Chlorobaculum parvum NCIB 8327: one gene and its partner. The protein of the gene in region 1 interacts with the protein of each later gene in a pairwise test. Links are inferred from orthologs where the notes say so. Each region holds a gene or a part of one and is shown on either strand. Other genes may lie near its edges. The genes, in order: acpP and CPAR_RS05950.

Region 1 (11,931 bases):
GCAGGCGATGGTCGATGCCGGCGTCACCGAATTTGTCGAAGTCGGCCCCCAGAAGGTGCTTCAGGGACTCATCAAAAGAATCAGCAAGGCAGCCTCGATTGCAGGCGTCGATACCGCCGATCAGGTGGACGCCGCGCGCAATTAAGCCTAAGCAAAACGAAAGAATACCATTATGACCATGTTTGAAGGAAAAACGGCGATCATCACCGGCGCAGCCCGCGGAATCGGTCAGGCGATCGCCCTCGACCTGGCTGCCAAAGGCGCCGACATCGTGATCGGTGACGTCAAGGCCGAATGGCTGAGCGAAACCGAAGAGGCGCTCAAGCAGCTTGGCGCGAAGGTCACCTGCAAGGAGCTCGACGTCACCAGCGCCGAAGCCTGCCAGAACGTCTTCAACGACGTTGCCAAGGAGAACGGCCGTATCGACATTCTCGTCAACAACGCCGGCATCACCCGCGACGGCCTTCTGATGCGCATGAGCGAAGAGGACTGGGACGCCGTGCTGACAGTCAACCTCAAGGGTACCTTCAACTGCACCAAAGCCGCCACGCGCACCATGATGAAGCAGCGTTCCGGCTCGATCATCAACATCGCCTCGATCATCGGCCTGATGGGCAACGCCGGACAGGCAAACTACGCGGCCTCGAAAGGCGGCGTGATCGCCTTCACCAAATCGGTCGCCAAAGAGCTCGCCTCGCGCAATGTCCGCGCCAATGCCATCGCCCCTGGCTTCATCTCCTCAAAGATGACCGACGCACTCTCCGAAGAGGTGCAGCAGCAGATGCTCGCAGCCATTCCGCTGGGCGTGTTCGGCTCGCCACAGAACGTCGCCGATGCCGTGACCTTCCTCGCCAGTGACCAGTCTGCCTACATCACCGGGCAGGTGCTGAGCGTGAACGGTGGCATGTACATGTAAGCTAACATTTTGCCCAACGGCGACTTAGCAACGCATTCAATTGCATGTGCAGGCCGCCGTTGATGCCTCCGAGCGCCAGTTTGCCCGGTGGCGTTTTCTTCGTATATTAACGAACGTGCTTTTTTGTAATCGACATCAACCATTAATCCGGAGAACAGTGCTATGAGCGCAGCCGAAATCAAAGATAAAGTGTACGACATCATCGTCAGCAAAATGGGTGTCAACAAAGATCAGATCACCCCTGAGTCCAAGTTTGCCGATGATCTCGGTGCAGACTCGCTCGATACCGTTGAGCTGATCATGGAACTCGAGAACGAGTTCGGCGTGCAGATTCCTGACGAAGATGCCGAGAAGATCGGTACCGTTCAGCAGGCGATTGACTACATCGTCAACAAGAAGTAAGAACAGCGGCATTCTTTTCAGGCAGGGCATACCCCTGCCTGAATAACGTAAAATCTGAACAGATGGGTCTGGAACTCAAACGAATCGTCGTTACCGGAATTGGAGTGTTGTCGCCTGTCGGCCATTCGGCAGCGGACTTCTGGAACGCCCTCATGGCGGGCAAAAGCGGCGCTGCACCGATCACCTATTTCGACGCGACCGATTTTGCCACTCAGTTCGCCTGCGAGCTGAAAGATTTCAATGTCGAAGATTTCATCGACAGGAAATCAGCCTCTCGCATGGATCCATACTGCCAGTACGGTGTCATCTCCGCCGAACAGGCCCTCAAGGACTCCGGGCTTGACCTGCCATCGATCGATCCAACCCGTATCGGCGTGGTACACGGTTCGGGCACAGGCGGCATGACTATTTACGATCAGCAGTTCAGGCAATACCTGGAAAGAGGCCCCCGAAGGGTAAGCCCCTTCTTCATCCCGATGCTGATCTCCGATATCGCTGCAGGACAGATTTCCATGAGAAATACCCTCATGGGCCCCAACTACGCAACCGCCTCGGCCTGTGCGACCTCCCTGCACGCCATCATGGACGCGGTGATGATTCTGCAGATGGGCATGGCCGACTACATGGTATGCGGCGGCTCCGAAGCAGCGATCACACCGATGAGCGTAGCGGGTTTCAACTCGGCCAAGGCACTCTCGACCCGAAACGACGATCCGACAACAGCTTCACGTCCCTACGATGCTGATCGCGACGGCTTCGTAATGGGTGAAGGCGCCGGCTCGCTGGTGATCGAAACTTACGAATCGGCCGTCAAGCGCGGCGCGAAAATCTATGCTGAAATCGCCGGCATGGGCGCATCCGCCGATGCGTATCACCTGACCGCTCCTCACCCGGAAGGCCTTGGAGCACTCAGCGCGATGAAGACAGCCCTGAACATGGCTGGTATCACGCCGGACAAAATCGACTACATCAACACGCACGGCACAGCCACTCCGCTGGGCGACCTTGCTGAAATCAAGGCTGTCAAGAAGCTGTTCGGCGATCACGCCTACAAGCTCAGCATCAGCTCGACCAAGTCGATGACCGGTCACCTGCTTGGCGCGGCTGGCGTCGTTGAATCGATCGCCTGCATCCTGGCCCTGCAGAACCAGACCGTGCCTCCGACCATCAACATCGACAATCTCGATCCGGAGATCGATGTGGACGTGACCCCGAACACGCCGAAAGAGCGGCAGATCGAGTACGCGCTCAACAACGGCTTCGGCTTTGGCGGGCACAACGGCTGCCTGATCTTCAGGAAAGCCCCGGCGGCCTGACCGCAAATGGCTCGACGATGGGGAACCTGTGGCAAAAGTTAACGTCACTGCCGCTCCTTCGTTCAGAGGCGTCCAATGAACCCTATGGGGGCACAACGGACGCCAACAGCCCTGACCTCGCTGCCGCAACCCTCAGCCATCTGGAGCACCTCACCGGACGCCCCTGCAGCCGTCGCCAGATCTACCGTATCGCTCTTACTCACCGTTCCTTACTGCACGACCATCAAGGCGAAAGCGAGCGCCCCGAATCAAACCAGCGGCTTGAATTCCTCGGCGACGCCGTGCTCGACCTGCTGATTTCCGAACACCTGTTCAGGCTTTACCCCGAAAGCGACGAGGGGCACCTCTCCAGCAACCGCGCTAAAATTGTTAACCGCAAGGCACTGGCCGCCTTTGCACGCGAGCTCAAACTCGGCGAGCATCTCATTATCGGCGAATCAGCCAACCTGCAGAAAATCCGCACCAGCGACTCGGCGCTTGCCGATGCCTTCGAGGCGCTTGTCGGAGCGATCTATCTCGACCAGGGGCTCGACGGAGCGAAGCGCTTCATCATGAACCACGTCATCACCATGGTCGATCTGAACCGGATCGTCGAAGCGGAATTCAACTACAAAAGCCGACTGATCGAGTTCAGCCAGTCTCACCAGCTCCCGCAACCGGTCTATACCGTGGTTGCCGAAGAGGGCGCGGAGCACGAAAAGACCTTCGTCATCGAAGTCTCCTGCAACGACATACCGCTCGGCAAGGGCACCGCACCACGAAAAAAGGATGCTGAACAGCTCGCCGCCAGAGAAGCTATGAAGAGGCTGGAAAACGAGAATCCGTTCCATCAGGCTACAGAGTCATGAAAATACCAGCGCCCCCTCTGTGTAAATCGACGACGAAATCGCTTGATAACCCTTCCAACCTCAAGCGCTACTTATCGACACAAGGAGCAACCGCCAGATTCATGCATGAAAGTATGTTCCTAAAACTTCAGCTGGGTTGCGTTAAGAAAATGTAATCCGAATAGCACTGCTTTGAACAAAGTCTTAAGATTTCATTCTAAACTATAAAGTTATTTAAGATTAAGGACCCATTTCTTCGGATAACAGAAAACGCTTTATATTTTTCCACATATAGGTTATAGCTCATTTCCCCCATTCAATGCATAATAAACCTCATCCATATCAATTGGTTTTGATAAAATCTGTAGCGCAGGAAGTCCCTTGATCTTTAATTCTTCATGTATCTTATTATGACCTGTCATAACTATGATATTGCCTGAAGAAACACCATAGTCATAAATAAGGTCAAAAATAACCCCATAGCCATCTTTTGCACTATTTACAGATAAATCTATATCGACAAATATATAGTCATAATAAGTGACGCCGATATAATCTTTCAGGTGCTGCGACAGGCCGCAAACATCGTATTGTAGTTTTGATTCAAAGTAATATAAACTTGCCGCCTCAAATACATTTTTTAACTCTGCAAATTCGTTCTCAACGATTAGTACTCTCATGTGAAACAGGAATGATTATCTTAAAAATGAAAAATCCATCCATACAATCAATCTCACTTTTTATTGACATATTGGATAGCAATTCGTAGATGATGCTTAAGCCTGAAGAACTCCTTTTCATTATCTCAGAGCGAACTCCTTGATTATATCCTTTAATCATGGCCTTGTCCTCATCACGACAATTTGCCATATTTTTCACTCTTAATGTTAAATAGCCATTTTCGCATGATGCATCAACGACAGGCTCGCCCTTACCACTTTTTTTTGCATTATATAATATATCATATAATGCTGTACGCATAACGTCTGCGTCATATTGTATTAAGCAAAAATCATCTGCCTCGCAAACATTCACAGAAGGAACTCTTCCAAAGATTGATTGATAGACAAAACGACAAGTGGCTAGCAAGTGATCCAAATCATAATTATCAATCGCATTTGGCAGAAAAGGATTCCTCGATTTCTCCAACACTCTCGTCACCAACGTGTGTATTTCACCCATTTCTCTCCTAGCATTGATTTCCTCTTCAATAAGTAGATTTCTGAAATCATTCTTTCTTGGATCACTATCAGATATAGCCGTATACTTTTCCTGCATTGTTATATAGTTTTTATCGGGGAAAGTCGCTGCCTTATAGAGTGCATTGATTTTATGGCAGTCATCACATACGAATACTTATCAGCGACTTTTTTCATCATATCAACCCTCATTATAGATATTTCTCGATTGAGGTCGATATAATTTATGGCCCTATCCAAAACTGGCCGAAGCAAGCTATACAGCACAACTGGGCGCAAAACTTTAAAAGCGTATTTATAATCAAGAAGAATTAAGAAGATATATTTTTTATCATGAATTGCAGAAAGAAATACAGAATTATTAGCGCAAAGCTCTCCATTAATGGAAACCGGATGATCAAAGGAAACGGGAAATGGGTCTTCTAAGCTGGCAAGAACCTTGTCCGGATTGTCAAACTTTATGTCACTTACAAGCTTTGAGGCATTTAAAAAAATAAAATCTTGCTCTTTTAAATAAAAGCAATATATGGCCCTCATCTTCAAGACGTAACGAAGTGGAGAATTATTGATTTTTTGCATTAATTCGGAGTATATCTGAATAGAGCTTTTTCCAATATAACTTCTTAATGCAAAGCCCTCAGCAACTTCAACAAAATCATCAATAAAGTCCCTCTCTATAGAGCGCAATACACTCATTTCAGCCAATATTACCAAGGCTAAATACGATAAAATAATGGAAGTAAAGCCTAGTCGGGTAAACGCTATCTCACAATTGTTGACATAAAAGAGCAAAAGCAAAAAAAAGAAGTTATAAACATACAGGAGGGGATTTCTAAATCTTCCGGAATGATTGACCGAGTTTATTACCGGCATTACAGCATAAACGTAATTTACGGGCAATTCCATATTCCTGCCATACAAAACTAAGAATATTAAAAGATAGTCATTTAAAAGTCTCAAGTGAGAACGAAATTGATCTTGGCGGCCTGATGATTTTATAAAAATAAAAACATAGAATGCCAAAAAATAAAGATAATAATACCAATCAAAAACATACCCATAAAGCATTAGAAGAGCAGCGCCATAAAAAACCAGTATTAATCTAAAAAACACTGAGACAAAATACTTTGTCACTTTTTCAAGTATTCGCACGTCTTTAACCATATTATAAATACCTCTCCTCTATTTCTTTAATTAAATACTTGACAACAATTACCCAAAAGAGCACCCTCTCAAGGACCAACAAAAAAATACCCCAAAAACTTAAAGGAGAAACATCCACCTTATCGCTTAAAGAAAAAAATAAAACTATAACATTTAACGCATGATTTATAAGCCAGTTTGATGAGTATGCATTTTTGTCAAAAGCGAAAACTGCGCACTCTTGGCAGACATTATTTGGCAAAAGAAAAAATATTGATAAAACCAACAAAGATAATAAGCCAAAAAATAAACCATAAATATCTTTAGTAATCCATGCAACAATCAACCTACCAAGCCGTCGCAAATTATGCCAAGAATTGAGATACTCACTAAAAGCACACTCGTACTGCTTCTTTTTTATCTTATTTATCAGAACAACAACTTCTTCAGAAAAGCCCTTATCAACCAGCTTTCTTTTAAAGAATCGCAATAACTCTAGAGACTCTCTGCACTTTAGAGTAGAGATTGCATTAAATATTTTATCAAAATTTAAAAAATCATAACCATAATCCCGTCTCTCAACACATGTGACATATATCGAAATAAAGTCTTTCACTAAAAGATATAGATTTTTTTTATTTTCACTCTTTTTGAGCATGCAAATTAAGCTGTATAGCCGTTCTACATCAGACCACTCATAAAGAGTTGAGTCGCTTAATCTATTTATTCGTCCCTTTTTATAATTCTCATACAAAGAAGCAACAAGTTTTTCAAATTCCTCTTTTGCCATCAATAATCATATTTAGCTTATCGATACAGATTCTCATATGTATGAGAAAAAAACTCGTTACACATTCTGAGGTGAATCATAATGCGTAACTATGATTTAAGCAGCCCGACGACATTCCTCTCTGGGTTATTTCAAAGATTACGTCTAATTTTCAAACTTGCTAAAAATCCGAGATCAATCCAATTTCTATTCAATACTATTGAACATTCGTCCTCTCCATGCGACATGATGGCATTGTAACTGTTTCATGCCCTCCCCCCTCTTTACACACGCCCCAAAATGCGTATATTGTGAACCTTCCGGCCTGAGCGATTTCGACCGGGAACATCGTTAATTTATGCAGGTCGTTCTGCTCTCGTGCGCAGCGACCCGATGAAGCCTCTCAATCAAGGCCTGTCCATGAAAGAACAACTGATCTTTGACCTTTCCCGCAGCGGTCGCAAGGGCTACTGCCTCTCTCCGCTTGATATTGACGAACGCCCGGCGGATGAACTGCTGCCGTCGAAATTCCTGCGCAAGGAGCCGGCTGAACTTCCGGAGATGCCGGAGAGCGAGGTGGTGCGCCACTTCGTGCGGCTGTCGAACCTGAACTACCACGTTGACAAGAACATGTACCCGCTCGGGAGCTGTACCATGAAGTACAATCCCAAGATCAACGACTACACCAGCGACCTGCCGGGTTTCGCGTCGATGCATCCGTTGCAGCCGGAATCGACGTCGCAGGGCGCGTTGCAGCTCATGTACGAGCTGGCCGAGATGCTCAAGGAGATCGCGGGCATGAAGGCGGTGACGCTGCAACCGGCGGCGGGCGCGCATGGCGAGCTGACCGGCATTCTGCTCATCAAGAAGTATCACGAAAAGCTCGGCAACTCGCGCCACAAGCTGCTCGTGGTCGATTCGGCGCACGGCACCAATCCGGCGTCGGCGGCGCTCGGCGGCTACGAGTGCGTGTCGGTCAAGTGCGATGAATCGGGCTGCACCGACATGGCCGACCTTCGCGCCAAGCTCGATGGCGAGGTGGCCGCGCTGATGCTCACCAATCCGAACACGGTCGGCATTTTCGAGAAGCAGATGCCGAAGATCGAAAAGCTGGTGCACGGCAACGGCAGTCTGCTCTACATGGACGGCGCGAACATGAACGCCTTGCTCGGCATCACCCGCCCCGGCGACATGGGCTTCGACGTGATGCACTACAACCTGCACAAAACCTTCTCCGCGCCTCACGGCGGTGGCGGCCCCGGCAGCGGCCCGGTCGGCGTCAGCGAGCGGCTCGTGGAGTTCCTGCCGGTTCCGGTGGTCGAGAAGGTCGAGGAGAACGGCGAGACGCGCTACCGCCTGAACTCCGGCAAGCCCGACACGATTGGCCGCATGATGAACTTCTACGGCAACTTCTCGGTGCTGGTGCGCGCTTACACCTACATCCGGATGCTCGGTGCCGAGGGTCTGCGCCGCGTGTCGGAAAATGCGATCATCAACGCCAACTACCTGCTCCAGCGGCTCGTCGAGCACTACGCGCTTCCGTATCCGCGCCCGGTGATGCACGAGTTCTGCCTGTCGGGCGACCACCAGAAAAAGGAGCACGGCGTCCGCACGCTCGACATCGCCAAGCGGCTGCTCGACTACGGCTATCATGCGCCGACGGTCTATTTCCCGCTCATCGTCAGCGAGGCGCTCATGATCGAGCCGACCGAAACCGAGGCCAAGGAGACGCTCGACGCCTTCGGCGATGCCATGATCGCCATCGCCGAGGAGGCCAAGTCGAATCCGGACATCATCAAGTCAGCGCCAGTCACCACGCCGGTCAAGCGGCTCGATGAAGCGCAGGCCTCGCGCCAGCTCAACATCTGCTGCCCGCTCTGATTTGCCATTCAGCAGAAGCCATTCCAGATCGAGGCTGTTCCGGAGAGACTACCGGGGCAGCCTCTTTTTTTGTCACCATTCCAACCTCCCCGCCGCGATTTCCCGTTTCTTCCTCAGGGATATGTTTCATAGATTTCCCACACAGTAATCAGTACCGTTTGCCCGAACAGAACAACCGTGTTCAGAAGCTCTGCCAAACCATGCGTTTCCGACTCGCCTCTGCCGTAGCGCTTTTTCTGCTTTTTGCGTCCATGCTGCAACCCGGTCAGGCCACGGCCAAAACCACCACTGTTGCGCCCTACACGCCTGAAGAGACCGACATCAAGCAGCTTTTCAATCTTGAACTGCCGTGGGTCGAACAGACCTTGCAAGGCATGAGCATCCGGCAAAAGGTGGGGCAGATGATCGTGGCGAAGGTCTATGCCCGTTATACAGGCGACAACGATCCAGAGTACCGGCTCATCTCCCGCCTCGCGACAGAGGGCAAAATCGGCGGCATCATGTTCCTCAAGGGCGACCTCGAAAGCGCCGCCAGGCTGGCAAACCGTTTCCAGAACCTGTCGGCCGTGCCGCTGCTGGTGAGCGCCGACATGGAGCGAGGCCTTGCCATGAGGCTTGACGGCGCGACGGAGTTCCCGGCGGCGATGGCCGTCTCCGCAGCCGGAGATCCCGAACTGGCACGCAGCATGGGCGAAATCATCGCCCGGGAGGCGCGGGCTGTCGGCATCCAGCAGAACTATGCGCCCACGGTCGATCTGAATATCAACCCGGCCAATCCGGTGATTAACACCCGTTCGTTCGGAGACCGCATTCCGCTGGTCAACACCATGTCGGCGGCCTTCATCGACGGAATGCAGTCCAACGGACTGGTGGCTACGGCCAAGCACTTTCCGGGGCATGGCGACGTCACGGTTGACAGCCACTTGGCCCTGCCGGTGCTCGAAGGCGATCGCAAACGGCTCGAACGCTACGAGCTGCAACCATTCCGGTCAGCCATTTCGCAGGGCGTAATGAGCGTGATGGTGGGCCATCTGGCCGTGCCGAAACTGACCGGATCGCTCGAACCTGCCTCGCTTTCCAGAAAGATCGTCACCGGTCTGTTGCGCAAGGATCTCGGCTTCAACGGCCTCATCGTCACCGATGCCCTGAACATGAAGGCGCTGCAAAGCGGCGGCCTGACGCCCGAGGAGGTCGCCGTCAAGGCGGTGGAGGCGGGCAACGACATTCTGCTCTATCCCGAAGATCCCGAGCGGACGTTCGAGGCGGTCTGCGCCGCGGTGGAAAGCGGCAAAATCTCCGAACGCCGCATCGACCAATCGGTGCGCCGGATTCTGCTGGTCAAGCACTGGGTCGGCCTCGACCGCCAGAAGCTGGTCGATCCCTCCCGGCTGCATGAACTGATCGGCACTTCGCAAAGCGCCAAGGTTGCCGAACGGTTGGCCGAGAAATCGCTCACTCTGGTTCGCGACCGCGACAGGATGCTGCCGCTCAGCCTGCCGGACAGCGCCCGGGTCGTCAATATCATGCTCAATGATCGCCCTGGCGAAACGTTTGGCAGCAGCTTCGCCAAAAGGCTTGGCAGGGAGTATGCAGTTTCCAGCATACGGCTCACTCCGGCAAGCGGGGCGAAGACGTTCCGGGAAGCCTCGATGCTGCTTTCGAAAGCCGACGCGGTTGTCCTGACCACCGGCATCCAGGCTTGGTCGAGCACCACGTCCTCCAGACTCACCGAGCTGCAACGCGACTTTGTGCGCAGCCTCCCGGCCATCCTGCAGCAGGGGACACCGATTATCTTTGTCTCGTTCGGCACGCCCTACATCTTCACGGCATTCCCTGAAATCGGCACAGCGCTGTGCGCTTACAGCTCGAACGACTATTCGGAAGCCGCTGTCATCAAAACGCTCAAAGGTGAACTCGTGCCGAGCGGCAAACTTCCGGTTTCACTTGAACGCCCTGAACCTTGATTCTTAGGCACATAATTACCTACCTTTCAAGTCTATCTTTCTTGTTGTTCCGCTACCCGTCCGCTGAGCCGGGTGGCGCCTGAAATCATTCTACCGATCATGGCAAAAACCGTCAGGGACGAATCCACCGCCAGCGCCTACTGGGCCGCGGTCAACACCTTCTGCGCGCTCGACGACGTGCACGTCATCGCCGACGCGCCGGTTGGCTGCTACAATCTGACCGGCGTGGCCGTCATGGACTACACCGACGCCATTCCCTACCTCGAAAACCTCACGCCCACCAGCCTCACCGAGCGCGAAATCTCCTCGTCCGGCAGCTCCGAAATCGTGCAGGAGACCATCGACAAGCTGAAGGGTTCCGGCAAGCAGCTCATCCTCGTCTCCAGCGCCGAGAGCGAAATGATCGGCAGCGACCACCAGAACATGCTCGCCATGAAGTACCCGTCGGTGCGCTTCTTCGCCTCCGACTCGCTCGGCCAGAACGAGTGGCAGGGGCGCGACCGGGCGCTGGCGTGGCTCTTCGACCAGTTCGACGACGGCCAACCGGCACAGATCGAACCGGGCACGGTGAGCATCATCGGCCCGACCTACGGCTGCTTCAACAGCCCCGCCGATCTCGCGGAACTCAAACGCCTCGTCGCGGGCGCAGGAGGCACGGTGCGGCACGTCTATCCGTTCGAGTCAAAAGCGGCGGACATCGCGAAGCTGAAAAACTCGGCGGCGGTCGTGGTGATGTACCGCGAATTCGGCGCGGCGCTCGCCGAAAAGCTGGGCAGGCCGGTGCTCTACGCGCCGTTCGGCATCGAGGAGACCGACCGCTTCATCGAGGAAGTTGGACGCCTTTGCGGGACGGAGGAAGAGGCGGTGCAGTTCATCGAGGAGGAGAAGCGCACCACGCTCAGCCCGCTATGGGACTTGTGGCGCGGGCCGCAGTCGGAGTGGTTCCCGACCATCCGCTTCGGCGTCGTGGCCAGCAAAAGCTACGCCGACGGCATCAAGCGCGTGCTCGCGGACGAACTCGGAATGCAGTGCCTCTTCAGCCACGACTCGGCGACGGCGGATAACAACGCCGTGCGCGAAGAGATCAAAGCGAAGCAGCCGCAATTCCTCTACGGACGGATGCCCGACAAGATTTACCTCGCCGAACTCGACGCCAAAACCCGTTTCATCCCGGCAGGCTTCCCCGGCCCCATCGTGCGCCGTGCGCTCGGCACCCCCTTCATGGGCCACAGCGGTGTGGTCTGGCTGGTCCAGGAGATTGTCAACGCCCTCTACGACACGCTTTTCAACTTCCTGCCGATCACCCGGCGGCAGCAGGCGGCGGCCCCCGCAAAACCGCTCAAATGGACGCCCGAAGCCAATGCCATCCTCGACGGTATCGTCAAAAAAGCCCCGTTCATCAGCCAGATCTCCTTTGGCCGCGAACTCAAACGCAAAGCCGAAAATCTGGCAGCCTCGCGAGGCGCAGACACCGTCACCCCGGATATTCTGCAACAGTTGGGATAAGCTTTCAA
Region 2 (16,042 bases), 1.1 Mb from region 1 along the record:
TGCGCTGAGGCTTGCCGCTGCCTACGAACGCCGGGTGTTTCTTGCCACCGCCGAGGCGTTCGATGACGAGATGCAGCGTCGTATCGATAAGCACAAGGAGGAGCGTGAAGAGCGATTCACGACGGTGGAGGAGCCGGTGTATCTCGACAAGGCCTTGCGGGCGTTGCCCGAAGGTACTGAGGTGGTGCTGGTCGATTGCCTGACCGTGTGGCTGGGAAACATGATGCACTATCTCGGCGATGAGTCGGTGATCAATGAGCGCATCGATGCTCTGCTCGACGTGCTGAACGCTCCGCCGTGCGACATCATCTTCGTCTCCAACGAGGTCGGTATGGGCATCGTACCCGAAAACGCGATGGCTCGAGACTTCCGCGACCTTGCCGGAACGCTCAATCGCAAGGTGGCCGAACGCGCTACGCAGGCGTATCTACTGTGCAGCGGACTGCCTTTGGTTCTCAAACAATCAACCCCGGACTAAAGTCCGGGGCAACATGAATGTAAGATTATTGAATGTCCAGTGGGATGAATCCCGCCTGAATCTAAAACTGTAATTCAACTTCTATGACCGACCGTTTTCAGCAGCTTCTCGCTTCCATCAAGCCTGTCGATATGAACCTGACCTCCGCCGTCAAGGCGCATCTCGATGATCTGACCAAACCGCAGGGGAGCCTTGGGCGGCTCGAAGAGATCGCGATGAAATATTGTATCGCGACCGGCACAAGCAAGCCCTCGCTGTCGAAAAAGAAGGTGTTCTGCTTTGCGGGCGATCATGGCGTGGCAGCCGAGGGCGTGTCGGCGTTTCCTGCCGAGGTGACGCCGCAGATGGTGTACAACATGCTGGGCGGCGGGGCGGCTATCAACGTCTTGTCGCGCCATGCCGGGGCCGATCTTGAAGTTGTCGATATGGGGGTGAACCACGATTTCGCGGAGCATCCGATGCTGCGCCGATGCAAGGTGAAGCACGGTTCGGCGAACATGGCCGAAGGCCCGGCGATGAGTATCGATGAAACCTTGCAGGCGATCATGGCGGGTGCGGAGCTGGCCATTGAGGCGCGCGAGCAGGGTTACGAGTTGCTTGCCACCGGCGAGATGGGCATTGCCAACACGACGCCCGCGACGGCGCTCTACTCGGTGCTGCTCGACATGTCGGTGAATGCAATCACCGGGCGCGGCACGGGCATCGACGACGAGCGGCTCCATCACAAAATTGCGGTGATCGAAAAGGCGATCGAGGTCAATCGCGCCAATCTCGCCACGCCGCTCGAAGTGCTGGCGGCGCTGGGCGGTTTCGAGATTGCGGGCATCTGCGGTTTGATTCTCGGGGCGGCGTCGGTCGGGATGCCAGTGGTCGTCGATGGTTTCATCTCAAGCTCGGCGGCGGTGTGCGCCATCAAGCTCTCATGCAAGGTGAGCGACTACCTCTTTTTCAGCCACCTCTCCAATGAGCAGGGCCACCGCGCGGTGATGCAGAAGCTCGGTGCAAGGCCGATCCTCGATCTCGATTTGCGGCTCGGCGAGGGCACCGGTGCGGCGATGGCGATGCAGGTGATCGAGGCGTCGCTGAAAATCTACAACGAAATGGCTACCTTCAGTTCGGCAGGAGTTTCCGGCAAAAACGACTGAGTAACATGGACTCTTTTCTCGACATACAGCGGCAGCGCGCCGACAGTGAAAGCAAGTTTATTGACTGCAACGGTTTCAGGGTGCACTACAAGCTCTACGGCAGTGGCAAGCCGCCTTACGTCGTGCTGCTGCACGGCAGCTTTCTGAGCATGCGCTCGTGGTACGACGTGACAAAGCCGCTCTCTGAAGGGGCGACGGTGCTGATTTTCGATCGCCCTGCATTCGGGTTGACCTCGCGCTCGCTGCCGAAGCGCAACAACGAGGTGCGTTACAGTCCGGAGGCGCAGAGCGATCTCGTCGTGGCGTTGATGGACAAGCTCGGTTTCGACCGCGCGGTGCTGGTGGGCAACTCCACTGGCGGCACGCTGGCGCTGCTCACCGCCATGCGCCATCCGAAGCGCGTGCAGGGCCTTGTGCTCGTCGGCGCGATGATCTACAGCGGCTACGCCAACAGCGAGGTGCCGTCGTTCGTAAAGCCCTTCATGAAGGCGATGCGGCCGGTCTTTTCACGCCTGATGAAACTGCTCATCGCGAAGTTGTATGACAAAAACACCAGGGGATTCTGGCACGTCAAGTCGCGCCTTTCGGACGAGACGCTTGCCGCTTTCAGAAATGACTTTATGGTTGGCGACTGGTCGCGTGGTTTCTGGGAGCTGTTTCTCGAAACGCACCGACTCCATTTCGACAAGCGCGTGCCTTCGGTCGCGACGCCGTCGCTCGTGGTGACCGGTGAGCACGACCTGACAGTCAAAACCGAGGAGAGCTTCCGGTTGGCCAAGGAGCTGCCGGGTGCGGAGTTGCTTGTCATCCCCGATTGCGCTCATCTTCCGCAGGAGGAGCAGCCTGCCGCGTTCGCTGCCGGGGTGAAGCAATTTGTCGAAAAGCTCGCCTGAGATGCTGAGCGGACTCGTGACGGCGCTCCGGACGCTGACCGTGCTGCCGGTGCCGGGGCGTGACGCCGAGCGGTTCAGTTCGTCGCTCTACTGGTTTCCGGTGGTTGGGCTCGTCATCGGCGGCATCGTCGTGCTGTTTGCCCGCGCCGGAATGGGCGCCGGATGGCCGGAGCTGGCCGCCGTGCTCGCGCTGCTGGGCGGGTTCATCCTCACTCGCGGGCTGCATGCCGACGGGCTGGCTGATCTCGCCGACGGCTTTTTTGGTGGGCGAAACCGCGAGGCGGCGTTGCGAATCATGAAAGACCCCAACGTCGGTTCGTTCGGCTCGCTGGCGCTCATCGGAGTAATGCTCTTCAAGTGGATTTGTCTGCTTGAACTGGCCCGCGCCGGAGCGTACGGCATGATCGCCGCCGGAGTCGTCCTGTCGCGCACGGCGCAGGTGCTGCTTGCCGCGAGGATGCCTTACGCCCGCAGTGAGGGCGGTACGGCTACGGCGTTTGTCGAGGATGCGGGCTGGCCGCACCTGCTCGTCGCCTCGGTCTCCGGCGTCGTGTTGCTTTTCGTGCTGCTCGACTGGCAGGTCGTCCCATCGTCGATCCTGCTCTTTGGCTCGGTTGTCGCCCTGTTCTTCGTCGGCTGGTTGAGTCACCGCAAGATCGGCGGCATCACGGGCGACGTGCTCGGTGCGTGCAGCGAGCTGGTGGAGATTGCCGTGTGGTTCGTGGCGGCGCTGTGGCTCAAAGGTCTTTTTTCGGCGATAGCGTAGTGCCCGTTTGCACTCGGTGATTTTTTCAGCACGTTGCTAATCAATTGCTATATCGTTATACTTGGACACGGAATTTTAACTTCAAGCTAAAGACATTTCCATCTATGGCCAGTGATTTGATCGTGACGTTCGGCGGCGGTAAAAAGGTTAACGCCGAATTCAGAGGATTTACCATCAAGACCGACCAGTCCGTTCACGGCGGTGGCGAGGGTTCTGCCCCCGAGCCTTTTGCCCTGTTTCTCGCTTCAATCGGCACCTGCGCAGGCATCTACGTCTATTCGTTTTGCCAGAGCCGCGAGATTCCGACCGACGGCATAAAAATCGTGCAGAGTCACGAGCCTAAAGCGGGTGGGCGCGGTATCGGCAAGATTACCCTGACCATCGAGGTTCCGCCGACCTTCCCGGAAAAGTACAAGGATGCGGTTATCAACGCAGCCAACCTCTGCGCGGTCAAGAAGCACATCATGGAACCCCCGGCTTTCGAGGTGAAAACCGAAGTGGTCGAGGGCTGAAGGATATTTCATACCAAGGTGGTGCTACCCGGCTTGAAAGCCGGGGCAACATGAAATGTAAGAGGTCTGAATGTCCGCGGGGCTGAAACCCAGCTGAATATTCTCGAACCGCTTATTACACTTGAAAGGCTGTCCCGGTGTGTCGTCACTGCGACGGCCTTCCTGCTTTAAACGATACCGGCTGATCTATGAAAAACCAGCGCGCGGGCAGACCGGTCAGCTGCCGTTCTGTCGAAGATGTTCCCAAAGTGACCTGCTTTCTCCCCGAAGGGGTGCGCCCGGAGCGCCAGCAGAATGTGGTGCTGACGCTCGATGAGGTCGAGTCCCTGCGGCTTGCGGACCTTGATGGGCTGTACCACGCCGATGCGGCTGAAAAGATGAAGGTCTCCCGCCAGACCTTTGGGCGCATCATCAAATCCGCCCGGAAAAAGGTTGCCGACGCCTTGGTGGGCGGCAAGACTATCTGCATCGAGGGTGGTAACATCGACCAGCCTTGTCCGAACGAAGCGGCGGAGGGGGAGGCGGCTTGCGTCTGTCTGCACTGCGGCCACCGCCAGCCTTGGGTGCAGGGCATTCCGTGCCGGACGGCGCGTTGCCCGCAGTGCGGTAAACTGTTGATTCGTCAGGGGAGGTACAGCAATGTCGAGTGAGCAAAACCTCGATTTTTCCATTCTGCCGTTGCCGCGCATCCATTTCGGCGCGGGCAAGCTTTCTTGCCTGCCTTCATCCGTTTCGGCATACGGCCGCACTCTGTTGCTGGTGACTGGCCGGAGCACGCTTCGGCGCTCCGAAGCGGCTTCGGGGTTGCTGGAAGAGTTTCATCGCTCTGGGATCGAGGTCGAACTTCTGGAGGTCGCGGGCGAGCCGTCGCCTGAACTGATCGACCATGCCGTGGAGCTTGGGCGCAAGCGCCCGTTCGATGCGGTTGCGGCAATCGGCGGTGGCAGTGTGCTCGATGCGGGCAAGGCGATTTCGGGCATGCTGCTCCAGCACCATTCGGTCGAGCGTTTCATCGAAGGACGTCCGGGCGTATTGCTGCACGACGGACGCAAAGTGCCGTTTATCGCTGTGCCGACCACCTCGGGCACCGGCAGCGAAGTGACGAACAACTCGGTCATCAGCCGCGTCGGGCCGGGTGGCTTCAAGCGCTCGCTGCGCCATCCGGCATTCGTGCCCGATGTGGCGATTATCGATCCGGAGCTGATGGTGAGCCTGCCGCGCGAGGTGACGGTTTCGACCGGCATGGACGCCTTCACCCAGTTGCTCGAAGCCTACCTCTCGCCTTTCGCCAGCGCCTACACCGACGCGCTCTGTTGCAGTGGCCTGGAGCACTTCGCCCGCTCGTTCGAGGCTGCCAGCGGCGACGGCGCGGCTTCGGTTGCTGTGCGCGCCGACATGGCCTACGCAGCGCTGATGTCGGGCATCGCGCTGGCCAACGCGGGTCTAGGCATCGTGCACGGCTTCGCCTCGTCGGTCGGCGGCCTGTTCGACATCCCTCACGGCACGCTCTGCGCCACGCTGCTCGCCGAAGCCACCCGCGAGAACATTCGCCAGCTTCAGGCAAAAGGGGAGCCTTCAGTCGGCCTGTCCAAATTTGCCAACGCGGCCAGAATTCTCACCGGCAAATCATTTTCGAGCGAAGCCGAAGCGTGCGAGCAACTTGTCGCAAAGCTCGAAGCGTGGCAGGAGCAGTTCGCGTTTCCGCGTCTCGGCGAGTTCGGGATGAGCGAGGAAGATTTCGAGGAGATCATCGCCACAACGCGAAGCAAGAGTAACGCAGCTCCGCTTGATGCAGCTGCGATGCGGCGGATTCTCGCAGCGAGGGTTTGATTAGTTGATAATGGATAGTTGACAGTTGATAGTTTGGGAAGAGCAAAGTCCGAACCCCGAAAGGTGTTTTTGTGGCCTTCCTTGATTCGTTGCGCTCAAAAATTCAATTTCCCATAGTCAACTGTCAACTGTCAACTGTCAACTGTCAACTGTCAACTGTCAACTGTCAACTGTCAAAAATCTGCCTTTTCGCCTCTTGAACTCCACCATTCGTCGCCGTAGTTGTAGTACATCTCTTCGCCTTCGCTGATGTTGCGCAGGGCGTAGAGCACCAGCTCGGTGCCGGTTGGGGTGTCTTCGCGGTAGTAGGCGACGTTGGGGGTCGAGGAGTGGTTGAACATCATGCCGTAGCCCATGGCCACGAGTCTGCGGGTTTCGTCGCTGCCGTAAAAGACGTAGTTGTAGAGTTCGCCGCCGATGTCTTTTTCGTTCACTTCAAGCGCCGGGCAGCGCTCGATGATGTCGCCTTCGTTGATCGCTTTGAGCGCAAATGCGCCGCGTCCGGCGACCGTCGATGGACCGATGCGCACGCTGCCGCGGCAGATTCCGTCCTGCTTTTTGCGGAGAACGTTGACGGCAACCGCGCCCGCAGCCGCCCCGGCGGCGAAGATGATGGTCGCTATAAAAAAGAGAAGTGGTGTCATGCGATTCCGGCTGTCGATGGAAAAGCTGAAAATACAAATCTCGCGGCTGAATCCATCGAGCGGATGCCGGAGCATTCAGGAATGTTTTCTCCGGCGGAGTGGTTCGATTCGGAGAGGTTTTTTTTAACCATGTCTGAAGGTTTGTGCCGATGATCGATCAAGCGCATCAATCCGTTCTTACCGTCGATGGGGTGTCGAAAAGTTACCTGATGGGTGAGGTGACCGTCAAGGCTCTGCACGACATTTCGCTCGATTTCGGGGCAGGCCAGCTCGTGGTGCTGCTCGGCGCGTCGGGCAGCGGGAAATCGACGCTGCTCAACATTGTCGGCGGCCTCGACGTGCCCGATACCGGCAAAGTCACCTTCCGGGGCAAGGACATCAACGCTTCGGGCGAGGAGGGCTTGACCGCCTACCGCCGCCGCTCCATCGGCTTCGTCTTCCAGTTTTACAACCTCATCTCAAGCCTCTCGGCGCTCGAAAACGTGCAGCTCGTGACCGAGCTCGTCGAAAATCCCATGCCGCCAGACGAAGCGTTGCGCCTCGTCGGCCTTGGCGACCGCATTAACCATTTCCCATCCCAGCTTTCCGGTGGCGAGCAGCAGCGCGTCGCCATCGCCCGCGCGGTCGCCAAACGCCCGGAACTGCTGCTCTGCGACGAACCCACCGGCGCGCTCGACTACACTACTGGCAAGCTCGTGCTGGAAGTGATTGAAAAAGTCAACCGCGAACTCGGCACCACCACGCTCGTCATCACGCACAATGTTTCCATCGCGGGCATGGCAGACCGGGTTATTACGTTGCGAAGTGGGGAGGTGATTGAGGATCGGCGGAATGAAGAGAAGATTTCGCCTTCGGAGTTGTCGTGGTGATGAAGGGGATTCTTTCAGGTATATTATCAGGGCATAACTCAAGAATCAGGCGTGTTATAGGTAAACCATATAATCAATTTTCGCAAAGGGTTAGTATTGTGCTAATGGATATTTATATCGACCATAACGTATGGGACTTTCTGTTTGATCGTCAGATTGACCTTATGAAAGAGCTTGCCACGAGTGAATTCGCATTGCACCTGACTCGTGAGGCTGAGTTTGAAATTCCACCTACACCAGATCATAAGCGTCGATATATTGAGCAGACTATTGCAACGTGTAATATTGATGTTCGTCCGTACTTTGGTTTTTATGATGAGCAACATAGCTCATCAGATCAACGAGTTGGCGGCTGGGGTGTTGGCTATTGGGCAAGCGAAGAAGAAATGAAATTCATTGATTCCCAACAATCAAGGTTAGGCGCAAATAAGAAAAGAAAAACGAGATTATTCAAGAATGAGGCAGATATATCGTTGGCAGCACGCTCGTTGCAATCGGTTGTTCTAACACTGGATAAGAAAGCGGGGCCGCTCCAAGATGCATACCGCCAAGGGGGAAAGGTCGTTTATTTGACTGATTTCGATAACAGTGGTCTTTCATTAAAAGATTTTATTATGTCAGCGCTGAAAGGGACAAATAGCTAGTCAGGCATTGAACGGAATGGCGTTTCCGCGTCACCTTTGGCACTACTCCAAAGCCTCCTGTTAACTGAGTATTAGCCAACATGAAACCAGACGATAAACTCTGCAAGCTCGACAAGAAGGAGATCGAGGAAAATATGCCTGCTATCGTAGAAGCAGTTTCAAAGCCTAGGTACATTTGCCAGAAATGTGCGAGGGTGTCGAAAAAGAAGAAGAATCTTTGCAAGCCGAAGAAGTTGCCTTCGCGCTAATGGGCTTTTTTGCCTATCTCTTCAATCCTGCCTTACTGATATTTCCTGAAATCATACTGTGCAGCCAGCCTCTTTTTCTCTTCCTGCGGGAGCGAGGTGAAGTAGGCTTTCCAGCCGGGGCAGAAGTTGATGTGCCAGCGCCAGAATCGGCCGACGAGTGAGCTTGGATTCTGGTCGTATTTGGCGCGCAGTTTGCAGTTTTTGCAGGGTGCATCAGCCATGAGTTTCTCCTGTTTGTAATCAGTTCGATTTGATTATTTGCCTGCCTGTTCAATCATCCTTTCAATCCTGAATGTAAAGATTTTCCAATTCCAGCCGTCGGGTCTGTCATCAATATCAAGATAAAAATGACGAAGAGTCGTCATCGCGAGTCCCGACCTGTCGGGGCGTGGCGATCCATTTTTGCCTTCGCTGATTGCGGCATGGATTGCCGCGTCGCTTTGCTCCTCGCAATGACGGTGATGCTGGACTGTTATGGCGACAACACTATGCTGATACGTAACAGCCGGTAAAACGGTTTTTTGTGGTTCGGTGTTGATACCTTGTAGATGTACGCTGATACGAGAATCTCCACACGCAATTGTCCATGAAAGAGCTCAACCGGAAACTTCTGCGCGATCTTCTGCACATGAAGGGGCAGATGCTGGCGGTGACGGCAGTGGTGCTGTGCGGGATTGCGGTGTTTGTGTCGATGACCAATGTGAAGTACTCGCTGGAGGTGTCGCGCTCCGATTATTACAGCCGCTACCGGTTTGCCGATCTGTTCATGCAGTGCAAGCGTGCGCCGGAGTTTTTGCGCGGCAAGGTGAGCCGCATTCCGGGCGTGGCGACGGTGAGCACGCGCATCCAGACCGATGTGACCGTGGATGTTCCGGGGCTCGATGAACCGGCGACCGCGCACCTGGTGTCGCTTCCCGACCGGGGCGAGCCGTCGCTGAACGGCGTGTACATTTCATCGGGGCGCATGCCCGATCCGTCCCGCCCGGAGGAGGTGGTGGTGAGCAAACCGTTCATGAAGGCGAACCGCCTTCAGCCGGGCGACCACATTGGCGTGGTGATCAACGGGCGCTGGAAGCGGTTGCAGATCGTGGGCGTCGGGTTGTCGCCGGAGTATATTTACGAGGTGCAGCCGGGCGCGTTTTTCCCGGATAACCGCCGATTCGGGGTGTTCTGGATGAACCGCAAGGCGCTTGAGTCGGCGCTTGACATGAGCGGCGCGTTCAACGATATGGCGTTGACTCTGGCGCACGGAGCTTCGGAAAAAGAGGTGATCCGTCAGCTCGACAGGATCTTCGCCCGCTACGGTTCGCTCGGGGCTTACGGGCGTGACCAGCAGCTTTCCGACCGCTTTATCTCCGATGAAATCCGCATTCTCGGCATCGAAATTACCGTTTTGCCGACCATTTTTCTGGCGGTCGCGATCTTCCTTCTGAACATCGTCCTGCGGCGGCTGGTGAGCACGCAGCGAGAGCAGATCGCCGTGCTCAAGGCGATGGGGTACAGCAACGAGGATATCGGCCTGCACGTGCTCGGGTTTGCGCTTGTGCCGACGGTTGCGGGCGTGATGCTCGGTACGGGAGGCGGTGCGTGGCTGGGTACGCAGTTGCTGCAACTGTACGGCGACGTCTATAATTTTCCCAGGCTGATCTATGATTTCCGGATGGAGAACGCCTTGGCCGCGGTGCTGCTGAGCTTCGGTGCGGCGGTTGGCGGAGCGCTCGATGCGGCTCGCAAGGCCGTGAATCTCCCTCCAGCCGAGGCAATGCGTCCCGAGTCGCCAGCGATCTACAAGCCGGGCATTCTCGACAATCCGCAAATCGCCCGCCGGTTTTCGACGCCGGTGCGAATCATCGTGCGCAATATCGAGCGCCATCCGTTCAAATCGCTTCTGTCTGTGACCATGATCGCGCTCTCCATCGCCATTCTGGTGGTGAGCCGCTACACCTTCGACTCGGTCAAGCGCATGAGCGAGGTGGAGTTCGGCTCGCGTCATCGGGAGGATGTGACCGTGATTTTCAACGAGGCCATGCCGCCTTCGACCGCGTTCAGCTTCGCGTCGATGAAGGGGGTGCTCGATGCGGAATATTATCGCGAGGAGCCGGTTCGGCTGCGGTTCGGTTCCCATTCGCGGCGGCAAACGCTGAAAGGCTTGCAGAAAACCGACGGTTTGCAGCGCCTGACCGACAGCAATGACCGGCTGCAGAATCTCCCCGCCCGTGGTTTGCTTTTGACGACCACGCTGGCCGACCTGCTCGACGTCAAGGCGGGTGATGTGCTACAGGTCGAGTTTTTGCAGGGGGAGCGCCGTTCGGTGGAGGTGCCGGTGGCAGGAACCATCGACGAACTTCTCGGTCTTTCAGCGTATCTTCGCATCGATGAGCTGAATCGCCTCGCCGGAGATGGCGGCGCGCTGAGCGCAGCATTGCTGAAGCTCGACGGTTCGAAGCGCATCGCGTTGTACGAGCGCTTCAAGCAGACGCCGGGGATTGCCGGTGTCATGATGCTTCAGGCCATGAAAAAGAGCTTCGACGAGATGATCGCCAAAAGCATGAACACCTCGACCTTCATCCTGACAGCGTTCGCCTGCGTGCTGGCGTTCGCGATGATCTACAACGGTGCGCGCATCACCTTGTCGGAGCGGGTGCGTGAGCTGTCGAGCCTTCGCGTGCTCGGCATGACCAAGCGGGAGATCGCCGTGATCCTCCTCGGCGAGCAGGCAGTTTTCTGCATCGCGGCCATTCCGCTCGGCTTTGCGATTGGCGTCGTGCTTTCGGTTCTGCTGGCGAAAGCGTTGAGTTCGGAACTGTACCGGATGCCGCTTGTTTTTACGCCGGTCAACTTTCTTTTTGCCTTTGCCGTTATGGTTACGGTTGCTATCGTTACGGGTCTGATTGTGGGTCGCAGAATCCATACGCTCGACCTGATCGCCGTTTTGAAAACAAGGGAGTGAGATGAAACCATTGAGCAGAACCCAGCGCATTGTCGCCATTTCATCGGTCGTAGTCATCGCCCTGCTCGCGCTGGTGCTTCGGCCAGCACCGTTGCCGGTCGATGCCGGAAAGGTGAGCTACGGGCCGCTCGACGTGACGCTTGAAGACGAGGGATACACCAGGGTGATCGACCGCTTTGCCATCGCCGCACCGGTGACCGGCAAGCTGCTGCGGATCGGGCTGGTGGAGGGCGACAGTGTCCGGTCCGGCATGACGGTGGCCTCGATTTTGCCGCCTGATCAGAATACGCGGGAATACCGCGAAGCGGCGGCAATGGCCGGTTCGGCATCAGCTTCCGTGGCCGAAGCCCAGGCGCGGCAGCGGCAGATTTCGGTGCAGCTTGCCCAGGCACGTCTGAAAGCGGAGCGTTACGACCGCCTCTATCAGGAGGGCGCGGTGTCGAAGGAGAGCCACGAGCTTGCTCGGGAGGATGCCTCGGTACTTGAAAAAGAGGCGCGTGCAGCGCAAGAGGCGGTGCGTGCAGCGCGCTTGCAGGCTGTCGCCGCCGAGGCGCGCATCGACCGGAAAATCGCCACGAAGGCGGTCGAGGTACGTTCCCCGGTGACGGGCCGGGTGTTGCGCATTCCCGACAAGAGCGAGCGATTCGTGACGGCCGGTACGCCGCTGGTCGAGATCGGTAATCCGGAGCAGCTTGAGGTTGTCATTGATGTGCTCTCTTCGGACGCCGTCAGTGTGAAGCCCGGTGATCCGGTTGCTATCGACGACTGGGGCGGCAAGGGGACGCTCAAGGCCTCCGTGACGCGCATCGAACCGGCAGCGTTCACCAAGACCTCCGCGCTCGGAATCGAGGAAAAGCGGGTGAACATCATTGCCACGCTCGACCAGCCGGAACCGCTTCTCGGCGACAATTTCCGCGTTCAGGCCAGCATCGTCACCTGGAGTGCCGAACGGGTGCTCAGGGTGCCGGTCAGTGCGCTTTTCAGGAGCGGCCAGCAGTGGGAAGTGTTCGTCATCGACGGCAGACGGGCTAAAACTCGCAAGGTGAGCATCGGCCAGCGCGGCATCGATGACGCCGAAGTACTCGACGGTCTCCGCGATGGCGAGCGCGTGGTGATGCATCCGCCGAACGAGTTGCAGGACGGCATGAGGGTGACAACCAGCAGCGAGTAGTGTAGGGGCACAGTCCCTTGCGGCGGCCCTTTTTGATAACAGCTTTTCATCCGACGGATCTGTTGGATTCTTTAAAAAATCGAGTTAGTAGTGCAGAAGAACGGAATTGAGCGTGTGCTGCTCATCGTCGGGGCGGGGGCTTCGGGGATGCTTGCGGCGATTTCGGCGCGGAAACAGGCAAGAGCGCTTGGTATCGCTGACAAGCAGTTTCGCATCATTCTGTTTGAGCGCAATCCGAAGCCGGGCAACAAAATCGCTATTTCGGGGGGGGGACACTGCAACCTTACCCATGCTGGCGATGTTCGGCATCTGCTCGAAACCGGTTTCTTCGACAAAAAGGAGCAGCGTTTCCTGCGTCACGCGGTGCACCGTTTTTCCAATGCCGATCTTCTTGAGCTGTTCGGCAGGTATGGTCTCAAAACGATGGCGCGTGAGAACGGTCGGGTTTTTCCTGAATCGGGTCGCGCCGCCGAGGTGCTGGAGCTCATGCAGCGAATGCTTCGCGACAGCGCGGCGGAGATCGTAACCGGCGCACGAATCGATCGTCTCGACTGTGACGACCGCGGCTGCATTGTCTGCGCTGGAGATCGGTGCTTCGAAGGCGATACGGTGATTCTGGCGGCTGGCGGCTCCTCATGGGGCTCGTCGGGCACCACCGGTGACGGGGTCAGGCTGGCGGCTTCCGCCGGGCAGACCGTCGTTCGTGTGCTGCCCGCGCTCGCACCGCTCTGGTTCAACGCACCGCCGCGACGTGAGCTGGTAGGGATTTCGCTGCGTAACGTGGCGCTTGTTGCCGAGTCGGACGGCGCGAGTGATGTGCGCCGCGGCGATGTGCTTGTCAGCCATCGGGGCGTTTCCGGCCCGGCGTGCCTCTCGCTGTCGCGCTCCGTGGCTTCCATGATGGCGTCAGGTGCTCAGGTCAGGATTGCAATCGATCTCTTTCCCGGTCACAACGAACAGGCGCTCTCCTCGTTTTTGCTCGACCAGGCTTCTCGCCATGGTAGCCGTCTTTTGCGTACCGTGCTCCAACGGATGCCGGTCGCTCCTGAAAAGCTTGGTGAGTCGGAGAACGAGAATGGGGAGGTGCAGACCATTCCAAATGCTTTTGCCAACGAAATTATGCGCTTGGCGAAAATCGATGAGACGGTGACGATGAGCGTGCTCGGAAAGCAGCAGCGCCAGCGTATCGTCTCATTGCTGAAGCGTTTGCCGCTCGGTACGGTGCGCAAGGTGCCGCTTGAACAGGCCGAAGTCTCAGCTGGAGGGGTTGCGCTTGGCGAAATCGATCCCAAAACGATGCGCTCGAAGCTTAACTCTCGCCTCTACTGCTGCGGTGAGCTGCTCGACTACGCGGGCGAGGTGGGTGGTTTCAACCTGCAAGCAGCATTTTCAACAGGCTGGGTGGCCGGTCTGGAAGCCACCCAGGCATTGTTCGGAACCGAACCCGCTTAGCCCGCGCAGGAGTATGCTGGGTCGCCTTTGCGGTCGTAAGGCCTAACTTCGATTTTGCACTGCTGGAGATTGAACGACTCCTGTCGGTCTTCGAACACTATTCTTCCCTCGCTGAACCTTACTTTCATCGGTACCACGATTTTGCGCTCGACGCCGCAGGTGTTGTCCTTCAGGCTGGGGGCGAAGCGGTGTGCGTTGCCAAGCTGATCGGTTACGGTGATCTCTTCTGCGATGGTTTTGAGTGCCATAACGGTGCCTTCCGGGCTGAACTGGAGCGAATTGAGGTCGCCATGCACACCCTGCGGATCGTTGTCATAAGCGGTCATGGTGCCAATGGGCGTTTCGACCTGTACCACGCCTGCCGGTTCGAGCGAGCGGATCGCGCCGTCCTCGTAGAATGCAATACCCGTGCGAACCCTGATCTGACCTGCCGGCGTCATCAGCGTCAGGAACTCGCCCGGCCACAGGGTCAGGCTCTTTAGAGCGCCGCTTTCGTAAAACTGGATGGCGATGAACTTGGCGCGAAGGCTGCCGATCGGCGATTCGACGGTCATCTCTTCAGCCAGTTCAAACTCGTTTTTGGCCGTCCAGAAGCCACTGAGCTTGCCATCGAGCGGGAAAACCCGCTTGACACTGCCCGATTCGTAAAAGGTGACCAGCTCGGCAGGAATGCCTCCGACCGGCGTGCGAAGAAGGGTTTGGGTCTGTAGCGCTACCGATTTGATGGCGCCGTTCTTATAGAAATAAAAAGGTTTAAGCTGGCGGCGCCCCATGTCTTCTGCCTCGTACTGCGGAATCAGCTCTCCGTAGGGTGTGCTGAGCACATTCTCCTCCTGGACAAGGCAGCCGTCGGTTTTGCCATTCGAATAGAGTGTTCTGAATTCGACGCCTTTGAGCTCGCCATATTTGGTGTTGAAAGAGGTCATAATTAGTCCTTTTTTGTGCCGTGGAAATGTGCCTTTCTTGTATTGTTATATGCAATTACTGTGCCAGCGAAGAATGCTTTTGTTCTAAACTATTGAAGCGTAGGCGTTTGGCGATTTTTCTACTGTTCGCCTCCAATAATCTTAATTCATGGATAAGGCTACATTTCTGTAGGTGTGCTTGAAAAATCTACATTTTCGATGTTTTTGGCCGGTGCCGAGCTCCTCACTTTTTCTCTTCGGGGTTGCGGAGGTACTTCATGTTGATGTTCAGGGTTATTTTCTGCTGGGCAAGGTCAAACTGGGAGTCCGAAAACGAAGGTGGGCCCATTTTCAGCTTCGGATTGTTTGATGTGCCAAACCCCTCTTTCGGAATGCCGAGGAACGCCTTGTCCATTTTGCCGTTGCCATTCTCATCGTGCAGTACACTGACCGCGTAGGTGCCGTAAGGAACGTTCTTGAAAAGCACGATGCACTGCTTTCCGGCTGGAACGCTTTTGCCCTTGATGGCCCTTTCGCTTTTATCGGGGAATCCCTTTTTGGTGTTGAACAGCGCGACGCCGACCGTGCCGTCGGAACTGCGGATATTGTCGATGCAAACCTCGATGATGCCTGCGGAGTCAGGATTCTGTTCAGCGCCTGCGGGAGCCGAGAGGGCGAAAATCAGCAACAGGAGCAATGCAATTTTTTTCATCGTTCAGTAACGTAGTGTTCAGGAGAAAGACTTTGGATGTATAACCGCCGCGCCGGCTCTGGAGTTTATTCTTCAGGAGCGGACGTTACCATTCGGTACATTGACAAGAAAGGATTTTGTTTTGAAACTGCTCAATAAAAAAGGAGATGAGATGTCAGTTGAATCCACACTTCAGCTTGCCGCCGATGCTCTCGAGGATGTTCGCAAACGCCTTGAACGGGCAAGGGCCGATGCGGATGACGATTATGAAATCCGTCAGGCGATGCAGCATCTCGACGATGCTTCAGAGTATGTCAGAAAAGCTGTGAAGGAGATCAGGCAGCAGGGCTGAACGTGCATGGTCAGCCCTGCTGAAGAGGTGTGTGATCAGAAGCTGTAAGCCACGCCGACGGAAACAACCGGGTAGTACTGGAGGTATTCCAGGTCCTTTTTAAGATCGGCGGTCTCTTTTTCAAGGCTGTCATCGAATCCGGGAATGAGCGACGTATCTTTCGTTGGCTCAAGCGTGACATTCGGTTTGCCCTGGAACAAAACTCCGATATCAACGGTGACTTTCACAGGGCTGCCCTTGCTGAGAGCGTTTCCCCAGCCAATTCCCAGATACGGGGATGCTTTCCTGAAATCGATCTTACCGTTTACATCACCGATGCTCAGAATCTCGTATTTTATCCCGCCGATGTCAAGCATTAACCCTTCGGGCTGAGCGACGCCGGTCACTTTGCTGTTATTGATGAAGATGCCGGAGGTAACCTTGAACCCGTTGTCAAATGGATAATAGTCGAGTAACAGCGGGACCGACCTGAGTTTGACCGTGTAGTCGTAC

What was found.
Region 2: the proteins of acpP (region 1) and CPAR_RS05950 interact in binary tests that used the Escherichia coli proteins (3 or more experiments, as listed by UniProt). The link is inferred for Chlorobaculum parvum NCIB 8327 from one-to-one orthologs.

What each region holds. Positions count from the first base shown.
Region 1 is NC_011027.1:136,946-148,876, reverse strand. Bases 1-2,698 are described here. They hold acpP (acyl carrier protein), read left to right. Parts: upstream 1-1,078; coding sequence 1,079-1,318; downstream 1,319-2,698. Other genes in these bases: rnc (ribonuclease III), read left to right, coding at 2,652-2,698; fabF (beta-ketoacyl-ACP synthase II), read left to right, coding at 1,381-2,634; fabG (3-oxoacyl-[acyl-carrier-protein] reductase), read left to right, coding at 179-916; fabD (ACP S-malonyltransferase), read left to right, coding at 1-145. Also shown: more of rnc, read left to right, coding at 2,699-3,482; CPAR_RS00670 (response regulator), read right to left, coding at 3,758-4,141; CPAR_RS00665 (hypothetical protein), read right to left, coding at 4,122-4,739; CPAR_RS00660 (hypothetical protein), read right to left, coding at 4,742-5,824; CPAR_RS00655 (hypothetical protein), read right to left, coding at 5,826-6,593; aminomethyl-transferring glycine dehydrogenase subunit GcvPB, read left to right, coding at 6,993-8,453; CPAR_RS00645 (glycoside hydrolase family 3 protein), read left to right, coding at 8,612-10,417; bchZ (chlorophyllide a reductase subunit Z), read left to right, coding at 10,517-11,923. UniProt on the Escherichia coli protein: Carrier of the growing fatty acid chain in fatty acid biosynthesis.
Region 2 is NC_011027.1:1,272,773-1,288,814, reverse strand. The notes cover bases 803-3,572. They hold CPAR_RS05950 (alpha/beta fold hydrolase), read left to right. Parts: upstream 803-1,628; coding sequence 1,629-2,516; downstream 2,517-3,572. Other genes in these bases: CPAR_RS05940 (OsmC family protein), read left to right, coding at 3,387-3,572; cobS (adenosylcobinamide-GDP ribazoletransferase), read left to right, coding at 2,518-3,282; cobT (nicotinate-nucleotide--dimethylbenzimidazole phosphoribosyltransferase), read left to right, coding at 803-1,623. Also shown: cobU (bifunctional adenosylcobinamide kinase/adenosylcobinamide-phosphate guanylyltransferase), read left to right, coding at 1-478; more of cobT, read left to right, coding at 562-802; more of CPAR_RS05940, read left to right, coding at 3,573-3,794; CPAR_RS05935 (DUF134 domain-containing protein), read left to right, coding at 3,983-4,444; CPAR_RS05930 (iron-containing alcohol dehydrogenase), read left to right, coding at 4,434-5,624; CPAR_RS05925 (SET domain-containing protein), read right to left, coding at 5,798-6,268; CPAR_RS05920 (ABC transporter ATP-binding protein), read left to right, coding at 6,418-7,137; CPAR_RS10635 (hypothetical protein), read left to right, coding at 7,134-7,781; CPAR_RS05910 (hypothetical protein), read right to left, coding at 8,062-8,250; CPAR_RS05905 (ABC transporter permease), read left to right, coding at 8,616-10,979; CPAR_RS05900 (efflux RND transporter periplasmic adaptor subunit), read left to right, coding at 10,981-12,150; CPAR_RS05895 (BaiN/RdsA family NAD(P)/FAD-dependent oxidoreductase), read left to right, coding at 12,241-13,602; CPAR_RS05890 (hypothetical protein), read right to left, coding at 13,599-14,528; CPAR_RS05885 (DUF2141 domain-containing protein), read right to left, coding at 14,752-15,219; CPAR_RS05880 (hypothetical protein), read left to right, coding at 15,371-15,550; CPAR_RS10630 (hypothetical protein), read right to left, coding at 15,586-16,042. UniProt on the Escherichia coli protein: The physiological role of BioH is to remove the methyl group introduced by BioC when the pimeloyl moiety is complete. It allows to synthesize pimeloyl-ACP via the fatty acid synthetic pathway through the hydrolysis of the ester bonds of pimeloyl-ACP esters.